DNA from 2 places in the Shinella sp. 1A1 genome. Region 2 is predicted to be linked to the other one. Evidence: riboswitches for the same ligand, from Rfam matches in the RefSeq annotation. Region 2 holds a riboswitch; the other holds the start of a gene.
The links. Region 2 has a riboswitch for S-adenosylmethionine ahead of ACZ48C_RS01050 (O-succinylhomoserine sulfhydrylase). Riboswitches for the same ligand answer to the same signal wherever they lie in the genome.

Region 1 (4,403 bases), 600 kb from region 2:
AGCAGCACAAGCTCGGCAAGGCCATCGAGCGCGAGGAGCACTGGCTGCGCTATGGCGTGACGGCCCGCCGCAAGCGCAACATGCGCCGCCTCGGCGCGCTGCACGACCTGCGTGCCCGCTATCGCGGCCATAAGGGCCCGCAGGGCTCGGTACAGGCCAGCGCCTCCGACGCGCAGGAATCCGGCAAGCTGGTCATCGAGGCGGAAAAGATCACGAAGGCCTATGGCGAGCGCACCATCGTCGCCCCCTTCTCGATCCGCGTGCATCGCGGCGACTGCATCGGCCTCGTCGGCCCGAACGGCGCCGGCAAGACGACGCTGCTGAAGATGCTGACCGGCCAGCTCGAACCCGACAGCGGCACGGTGAAGCTCGGCACGAACCTGGAGATCGCCACGCTCGACCAGCGCCGCGAGGACCTCAACCTCGACGACACGCTCGCCCACTACCTCACCGACGGGCGCGGCGAGACGCTGCTGGTCAATGGCGAGCAGCGCCATGTCACCGGCTACATGAAGGAATTCCTCTTCCAGCCGGAACAGTCCCGCACGCCGATCCGCAACTTGTCGGGCGGCGAGCGCGCCCGGCTGATGCTGGCGCGCATCCTTTCGCGCCCGACGAACCTGCTCATCCTCGACGAACCGACCAACGACCTCGATATCGAGACGCTGGACTTGTTGCAGGAGATCGTCGCGGGCTTTGCCGGCACGGTGCTGCTCGTCAGCCACGACCGCGACTTCCTCGATCGCACCGTCACCTCCACCATAGCACCGGCCGATCCGGAAAGCCCGGATGGACGCTGGATCGAATATGCCGGCGGCTATTCGGACATGATGGCCCAGCGCCGCGGCGCGATCGAGGAGAAGCGCAAGGCGGAAAAGGCCGAGAAGGCCAAGGCCGCCGACACGCCCTCCGCTGCTTCCGCAGACGCGAAGGGCAAGGCAAAGCTCTCCTACAAGCAGAAATTCGCGCTCGAAAACCTGCCTAAGGAAATGGAAAAGGCCGAAAAGGAAATCGCCGCCCGCGAGGCGAAGATGGCCGACCCGAACCTCTTCACCAAGGACCCCGCCACCTTCAACAAGCTCGCCGCCGAGATGGAGAAGCTGCGCGACAGCCTGACGAAGATGGAAGAGGAATGGCTGGAGCTGGAAATGCTGCGGGAAGAGCTGGAAGGCTGAGGCATCCGCGCGCTCATCCGCCAACCTCTCCTCCGTAATGGTCGGGCTTGACCCGACCACCCACGCCACGGACCACGACGTCTCTTCAGAAGACGAAAAAGCGCCGCTGATTTTCCCCGCCCCGCCGGCCTCCGGTAGACTGGAAGCTGCCGGATTGATTCGCGCCCGCAGTGGCGTTATCAATATTCCCGTGGTGATTTGGCCGGCCGGCTTGCAGCCACGTTAAACAAGTCGCTAAAGGGCCGCGCGAGGAAGAGCCTTACGTGGACCGGTTGCGACATCGTTGCGGCCGGTTTTGTTTTGGATCGAGTTGAAACATGCCCATCAAGATTCCCGATACGCTCCCCGCCTTCCAGACCCTCGTCAACGAGGGTGTGCGGGTGATGACCGAAACGATGGCGATCCGGCAGGATATCCGCCCGCTGCAGATCGGGCTGCTCAACCTCATGCCGAACAAGATCAAGACGGAAGTGCAGATGGCGCGCCTCGTCGGCGCCTCGCCGCTGCAGGTCGAATTGTCTCTCATTCGCGTCGGCGGCCACCGCGCCAAGAACACCTCGGAAGAGCACCTCCTCGCCTTCTACGATACGTGGGAGGAGGTGAAGCACCGCAAGTTCGACGGCTTCATCATCACCGGCGCGCCGGTGGAAACCCTCGACTACGAGGACGTCACCTATTGGGACGAGATGAAGCAGATCCTCGACTGGACCGAGACCAACGTCCATTCGACGCTGAACGTCTGCTGGGGCGCCATGGCGGCGATCTACCATTTCCACGGCGTGCCCAAGCACACGCTGGAGGAGAAGGCCTTCGGCGTCTACCGGCACCACAACCGAAAGCCCTCCTCGGTCTATCTCAACGGCTTCTCGGACAATTTCGAGGTTCCGGTCTCGCGCTGGACGGAGATCCGCATCGAGGACATCCGGAACGTGGCGGAACTCGACATCCTGCTCGATTCCGACGAGACGGGCGTCTGCCTCATCCAGGAGAAGGCCGGCAATCGGCTCTATATCTTCAACCATGTCGAATACGATTCGACCTCGCTGGCCGACGAATATTTCCGCGATGTCTCGGCCGGCGTGCCGATCAAGCTGCCGAAGAACTATTTCCCGCACAACGATCCATCCCTGCCGCCGCAGAACCGCTGGCGGGGCCATGCGCATCTGCTCTTCGGCAACTGGATCAACGAGATCTACCAGACCACGCCCTACGACCTCGAGAAAATCGGAACGGGAGCCTGACCCATGAGCCGTGTCGTCGTTCGCCCTCTGCACAAGAATGATGAAGGCGAATGGCGCCGCCTATGGACCGCCTATCTCGCCTTCTATGAGACGGTCCTGCCCGAAGAGATCTTCGCCAGCACCTTCGCCCGGCTGACAGGCGAGGCGGCGGAAGGCGAATATCGCGGTCTTCTGGCGACGCTCGACGGCAAGCCAGTGGGCCTTGCGCATTACCTCTTCCACCGCTCCTGCTGGACCATCAACAGCATCTGCTACCTGCAGGATCTCTTCGCCGATCCCGAGGTGCGCGGCAGCGGCATCGGCCGGGCGCTGATCGAAGGCGTCTATGCCAAGGCGGAGGAAGCGGGTGCGCCGGAAGTCTACTGGATGACGCAGGACTTCAACGCCACCGCCCGCAAGCTCTACGACCGCATCGCCGACAAGACGCCCTTCATCGTCTACCAGAAGAATTTCTGAGGCAGCATCAAAAAGTATGACTTTTTGATTGCGGGTGGCGGCAAATAACGGCACGTTGCCGCCACAATGAACCGGATGCGGAGGAAACGGGCGGTGCGGGCAGGAAACGGGATCTTCGGCCATCTGGAAAACGGCGAGCCGGTCGAGCGCATCACGATCACCGGCGGCGGACTGACGGCTCATGTGCTCACATGGGGTTCCGTCATTCAGGATCTGCGCCTTCAGGGCCACGACGCCCCGCTCGTTCTGGGCTACGCGGACCTGCCCTCCTACCGCGCCCACTCCCCCTATTTCGGCGCGACGCCCGGCCGCTGCGCCAACCGCATCGCCGGTGGCCGCTTCTCCATCGACGGCACCGCCTACCAGCTCGAATGCAACGAGCGCGACATCACGCATCTGCACGGCGGCAGCGATGGCATCGGCCAGCAGAACTGGCGGATTGCCGATCAGGGCGCAGACTTCGTCACCCTGGCCGTCACGGACCTCGCCGGACGCGCCGGCTATCCCGGCACCGCTTCCATCACCTGCACCTACCGCCTCTCCGGCGACGGCGTGCTCTCCGTCGTCTACGAGGCGACGACCGATGCGCCGACGCCCGTCAATCTCTGCCAGCACAGCTATTTCATCCTCGACGGCAGCGCCGACGCCTTCGGCCACGAGATCCGCCTTGCCGCCGATCACTACCTGCCCGTCGACGAGAATCTCATCCCGACCGGCGAGCTCCGCCCCGTCGCCGGCACGCCCTTCGATCTCAGGAGCTGGACGCCGCTTTCCCGCCAGAAGGCGGCTGATGGTGTCGCCTTCGACCACAATTTCTGCCTCTCGTCCGAACGGCAGGCCAAGCGCCCCGTCGGCGCCGTACGAAGCCCGACATCCGGCGTCTCGCTGGAGGTCCTGACCACAGAACCCGGTGTGCAGCTCTATACCGGCGCCTATGTGGATTCGCCCGTGCCCGGCCTCGATGGCCGCCGCTATGGCCCCTTTGCCGGCTTCTGCCTCGAAACGCAGATCTGGCCGGACGCCGTCAACCACGACAACTTCCCGAAGGCGGTCCTGCGCCCCGGCGAGACGCTGCGGCAGGAGACGGACTACGTCTTCCGCAAGGGTTGACCACCCCGAACGGGTTGGCAAAACGCAAGGAAATCGAAACTTTTGTAGCGGACAACCGAGCCATATTGGCCCGAAATGACGCCGGGTCGTGCGGGATTGAACGCGCCAGGACAGCGCCGGTCGCCCCCAGGGGACACCTGTCCATGAAAATCTCGGATCTCTCCATTTCCCGGAAAGTCGGCTTCCTGGTGCTCCTCATGGGCATCGCCGCCGGCACCATCGCCACCGTCGGCAGCCGCGGCCTCACCTCGCTCGGCGCGGCCCTTCAGGACACCGGCACGCGCGAGGAAGTCGCCCGCGAAGCCATGGACCTGCGCATCGACGTCATCGCCATCAGCCGCATGACCTACCAGCTCGCGACCGCCCCGGAAAAGGCGGCGGACTTTGCCGCCGAGACGGAAAAGCGCGCCGGCGAGATGCT
Region 2 (4,403 bases):
AAGCGCCCGCGCGAAATCCTCCAGCAGGTCCTCGCTGTCCTCGATGCCGGCGGAGAAGCGCACGGTGCCGGGCGAGATGCCGAGTTCGGCGCGGGCCTCATCCGTCAGGTTCTTGTGCGTCGTCGTGGCGGGATGCGTGATGAGGCTCTTTGCGTCGCCGAGATTGTTGGAGATCTTCACCACCTCCAGCGCATCCTGCAGCGCGAAGGCCGCATCCTTGCCGCCCTTCAGCTCGAAGCAGACGAGCGTCGAGCCGCCCGACATCTGCCGGGCGATGATATCCGCCTGCGGATGGTCCTTGCGGCCGGGATAGATGACGCGGGCGACCTGGCTCTGGTCGGCGAGGAAGTCGGCGAGGCGGCTCGCATTCTCCGTCTGCTGCCTGACGCGCAGCGGCAGCGTCTCGATGCCCTTCAGCAGCGTCCAGGCGTTGAACGGCGACATGGCGGGGCCGGTATGACGGAAATAATCCTGCAGGTGCTCGGCGATCCACTCCTTGTCGGAGAGCACGACGCCGCCGAGGCACCGGCCCTGCCCGTCGATATGCTTGGTGGCCGAATAGACGACGATATGCGCGCCGAGCTCCAGCGGCTTCTGGAAGAGCGGGGTCGCGAAGACATTGTCGACCACGACCTTCGCGCCGATCTGGTTGGCGAGCTTCGCCACGCCGGCGATGTCGACGACTTCCAGCGTCGGATTGGTCGGGCTTTCGAGGAAGAACACCTTGGTATTCTTCCGGATCGCCTTTTCCCAGTTGGCAAGGTCGCGGCCATCGACCAGCGTGCATTCGATGCCGTATTTCGGCGCCAGCGTCTCGACCACCCAGCGGCAGGAGCCGAAGAGCGCGCGGGCCGCGACGATATGGTCGCCGGCTTTCAGCTGGCAGAGGATGGCGGCGGCGACGGCGGCCATGCCGGAGGCGGTGGCGCGGGCGTCCTCCGCGCCTTCCAGCAGGCACATACGCTTTTCGAACATGTCGTTGGTGGGGCTTGCATAGCGGGCGTAGATGAAGCCGTCCGTCTCGCCCTTGAAGCGGGCCTCGGCCGCCGCCGAGGTGTCGTAGACGAAGCCTTGCGTCAGGAAGATCGCCTCGGCGGTTTCGCCGTGCTGGGAGCGGGTGGTTCCGCCGTGAACGAGTTGGGTGGCCGGGCGCCAGGACTTGCTCATGTGATCGTGCCTTCAAACAAAAAAACCGGCCGCGTAAGCAGGCCGGTTTGTCACCCGGCCTTTTTAGCTACTTGTTTTACGTGGCTGCAAGCCGGCCGGCCAAATCACCACGGGATAATCTGCTAATACTGCGGCCCTGCGCTTGCGTCAATTGCCGGCATTTGGTTTTGTGCGAGCCCTCTGAGAGGGACGGTACGACCATGGTTTCTGCGACGCGCAGCACGGGCATTCTGGCGGACAACGCCATTCGCGGCTTGTTCGAGAGCGGCAGGCTGAAGAGCGAGGCGGCGCTGGACGGCGACCAGATCCAGCCGGCAAGCCTCGACCTGCGCCTCGGCGCGAAGGCGTTTCGCGTGCGCGCCAGCTTCCTGCCCGGTCCCTCCCATCTCGTCGCCGACAAGCTCGACCGGCTGCAACTCCACGTCATCGACCTTTCCGAGGGCGCGGTGCTGGAGACCGGCTGCGTCTATATCGTGCCGCTGATGGAAAGCCTCGACCTGCCGGCGGACCTCGCCGCCTCGGCGAACCCCAAGAGCTCCACGGGCCGTCTCGATATCTTCACCCGCGTCATCACCGACCGCGCGCAGGAATTCGACAAGATCCCGGCCGGCTATTCCGGCCCGCTCTATCTGGAAATCTCGCCGCGCACCTTCCCCATCGTCGTGCGCCGTGGCTCGCGCCTGTCGCAGATCCGTTTCCGCAGCGGCAACGCCCTGCTCGGCGAAAGCGAGCTGCTGGCGCTGCACGCCTCGGACACGCTCGTCGCCAGCGAGACGCCGAACGTCTCCGGTGGCGGCATCGCGCTTTCCATCGACCTCAAGGGCACCGGCCCGGACGGCCTCATCGGCTATCGCGGCAAGCACCACACCTCCGTCGTCGATGTCGACCGCAAGAATCAGCACGACATCTACGATTTCTGGGAACCGCTGTTCAGCCGCGGCCGCAACGAGCTGATCCTCGATCCGGACGAGTTCTACATCCTCGTCTCGCGCGAGGCCGTGCATGTCCCGCCGCTCTATGCCGCCGAGATGACGCCCTTCGACCCGCTCGTCGGCGAGTTCCGCGTCCACTATGCCGGCTTCTTCGACCCCGGCTTCGGCCACGCCCCCGCCGGCGGCTCCGGCAGTCGCGCGGTGCTGGAGGTGCGCAGCCATGAAGTGCCCTTCATCCTGGAACACGGCCAGATCGTCGGCCGCCTCGTCTACGAGCACATGCTGAACGCCCCCGAAGGGCTCTACGGCTCCGGCCTCGGCTCCAACTACCAGGCGCAGGGTCTCAAGCTCTCCAAGCATTTCCGCGCCGGCTGAGACCGGTCTTTTCGCCCTTTACAATGAAGTTAAACGTTTTTATCGTGCGATAGACGTTTGATGACCTTCGCGCGGGGCGAGGGAAGACGAGCCAGACGGGACGCGATGCCAAGACCCACGATCAAGACCATCGCGCAGGAGACGGGCCTTTCGATCGCCACCGTATCGAAGGCGCTGAACGACAGCCCGCAGGTGCGGCCGGAAACGCGCGCCATCGTCGTGGCTGCCGCTGAGCGCGTCGGCTACCAGCTCAACATGCATGGCGTGCAGCTTCGCACCGGCAAGACCTACCAGGTCGCCGCCATCATGACCGCGCCTGGCCCCAAGCAGAACGAATGGGAGGGCGTCGAATACGCCCAGCTCCTCAGCGGCATTTCCTGGGCCCTGGAGGAAAGCCCCTACCGCGTCTCGCTCTATGCCGTGCGCAATTTCGAGGAGAGCCTCGCCACCATCCGCCAGATCGTCTCCTTGAAGAAAGCCGACGGCATCATCGTGTCCGGTACCCGAGCGGACGATCCGCGCGTGCGCATCATGCAGGAGGCGGATTTCCCCTTCGTCACCTACGGCATCACGCTCCACAATGCCCCGCATGCCTTCGTCGACGCCGACAACGACCGGATGATCCGCCACTCCGTCGCCCGCCTCGCCGAACGCGGCCACCGCCGCATCGCCCTGGTCAATCCCATGGCCGAGCTCAGCTACGCCATCGTCCGCCTGGAAGCCTACCGAGAGGCCCTCGAAGCCGCCGGCCTCCCGTTCGACCCCGCCCTCGTCGCCCACGGCCATCTGACGCCCGCCTTCGGCCGGGAGAACGTGCTTGCAATGTCGGCCTTGCCGAACCCGCCGACCGCCTATATCTGCGCCAACGAAGCCTCGGCCCTCGGCGCCTTCTCCGGCTTCCACGAACGCGGCCTCGTCCACGGCCGCGACGCGGTGATCAACGCGACCGACGACCTCAATGTCAGCCAGTACTTCGCCCCGCCGATCACCACCTATTACCTGCCGATCCACGAGCCGAGCGAACTGCTCGGCCAATACATCCTGCGCCGCATGGAAGGCGAGCCGCCCGAGGCTCTGCAGGCGCTCATCATGCCCCAGCTGATCGAACGCTCCGACGACCGGCTCGCTTGATGTGCCAGGGTAAACAGTTGAATAGGTGCATCCGGCGCTGGGTGAGGGCTTCTTAAAGTCCCAACCGCTCGCCAGCGTAGACGCCATCACGCAACGGGCGCCACCACCATTCATTCTCAAGATACCAGCTTATGGTCTTCGCGATGCCGGTGTCGAAGTTCTCGCGGGCGCTCCAGCCGAGCTCGGTCTCGAGTTTGGTCGCATCGATGGCATAGCGTGCGTCGTGACCCGGTCGATCCGGCACGAAGCGGATTAGGCTGCTATGAGGCGCGGCGCCGGGGCGCGCTTCGTCCATCAGCGAGCAGATACGATGCACCACATCGACATTGCGCTGCTCGTTGCGCCCGCCGATGTTGTATTTCTCTCCCGGCCGGCCCCGAGTTGCGACGAGATAGAGCGCTTCTGCGTGATCCTCGACATACAGCCAGTCCCGAATATTCGCACCGCTGCCATAGACGGGAAGGGGCTTTCCTTCCAGCGCGTTGAGGATGACAAGCGGGATGAGTTTTTCCGGGAAGTGGTATGGGCCGTAATTGTTGGAACAGTTGGAAATGACGATTGGCAGGCCATAGGTGCGATGCCATGCGGTCGCCAGGTGGTCGCTTGCTGCCTTCGATGCCGAGTACGGCGATGAAGGGTCGTATGGGCTGGATTCAATGAACAAATCCGTGCTGCCGAGCGAACCATAGACCTCGTCGGTCGAGACATGAAGAAAGCGGAACGCCTGTTTCTCTGCGGCCTCGAGCTCGTTCCAGTATTGGCGGGCTTCCTCAAGAAGCGTGAAGCTGCCGATGATGT

Region 1: linked by a shared signal. The riboswitch ahead of metA (homoserine O-acetyltransferase MetA) and the one ahead of ACZ48C_RS01050 (O-succinylhomoserine sulfhydrylase) in region 2 are both predicted to bind S-adenosylmethionine.

Annotation. Positions count from the first base shown of each region.
Region 1 covers NZ_AP039671.1:3,055,260-3,059,662, forward strand. The annotation lists gene ACZ48C_RS14965 (ABC-F family ATP-binding cassette domain-containing protein) at 1-1,175, shown strand, start outside; SAM riboswitch at 1,356-1,433, shown strand; gene metA (homoserine O-acetyltransferase MetA) at 1,493-2,416, shown strand; gene ACZ48C_RS14975 (N-acetyltransferase family protein) at 2,420-2,872, shown strand; gene ACZ48C_RS14980 (aldose epimerase family protein) at 2,948-3,982, shown strand; gene ACZ48C_RS14985 (methyl-accepting chemotaxis protein) at 4,126-4,403, shown strand, end outside.
Region 2 covers NZ_AP039671.1:206,233-210,635, forward strand. The annotation lists gene ACZ48C_RS01050 (O-succinylhomoserine sulfhydrylase) at 1-1,167, opposite strand, end outside; SAM riboswitch at 1,210-1,288, opposite strand; gene ACZ48C_RS01055 (2'-deoxycytidine 5'-triphosphate deaminase) at 1,368-2,474, shown strand; gene ACZ48C_RS01060 (LacI family DNA-binding transcriptional regulator) at 2,580-3,605, shown strand; gene rfbB (dTDP-glucose 4,6-dehydratase) at 3,658-4,403, opposite strand, start outside.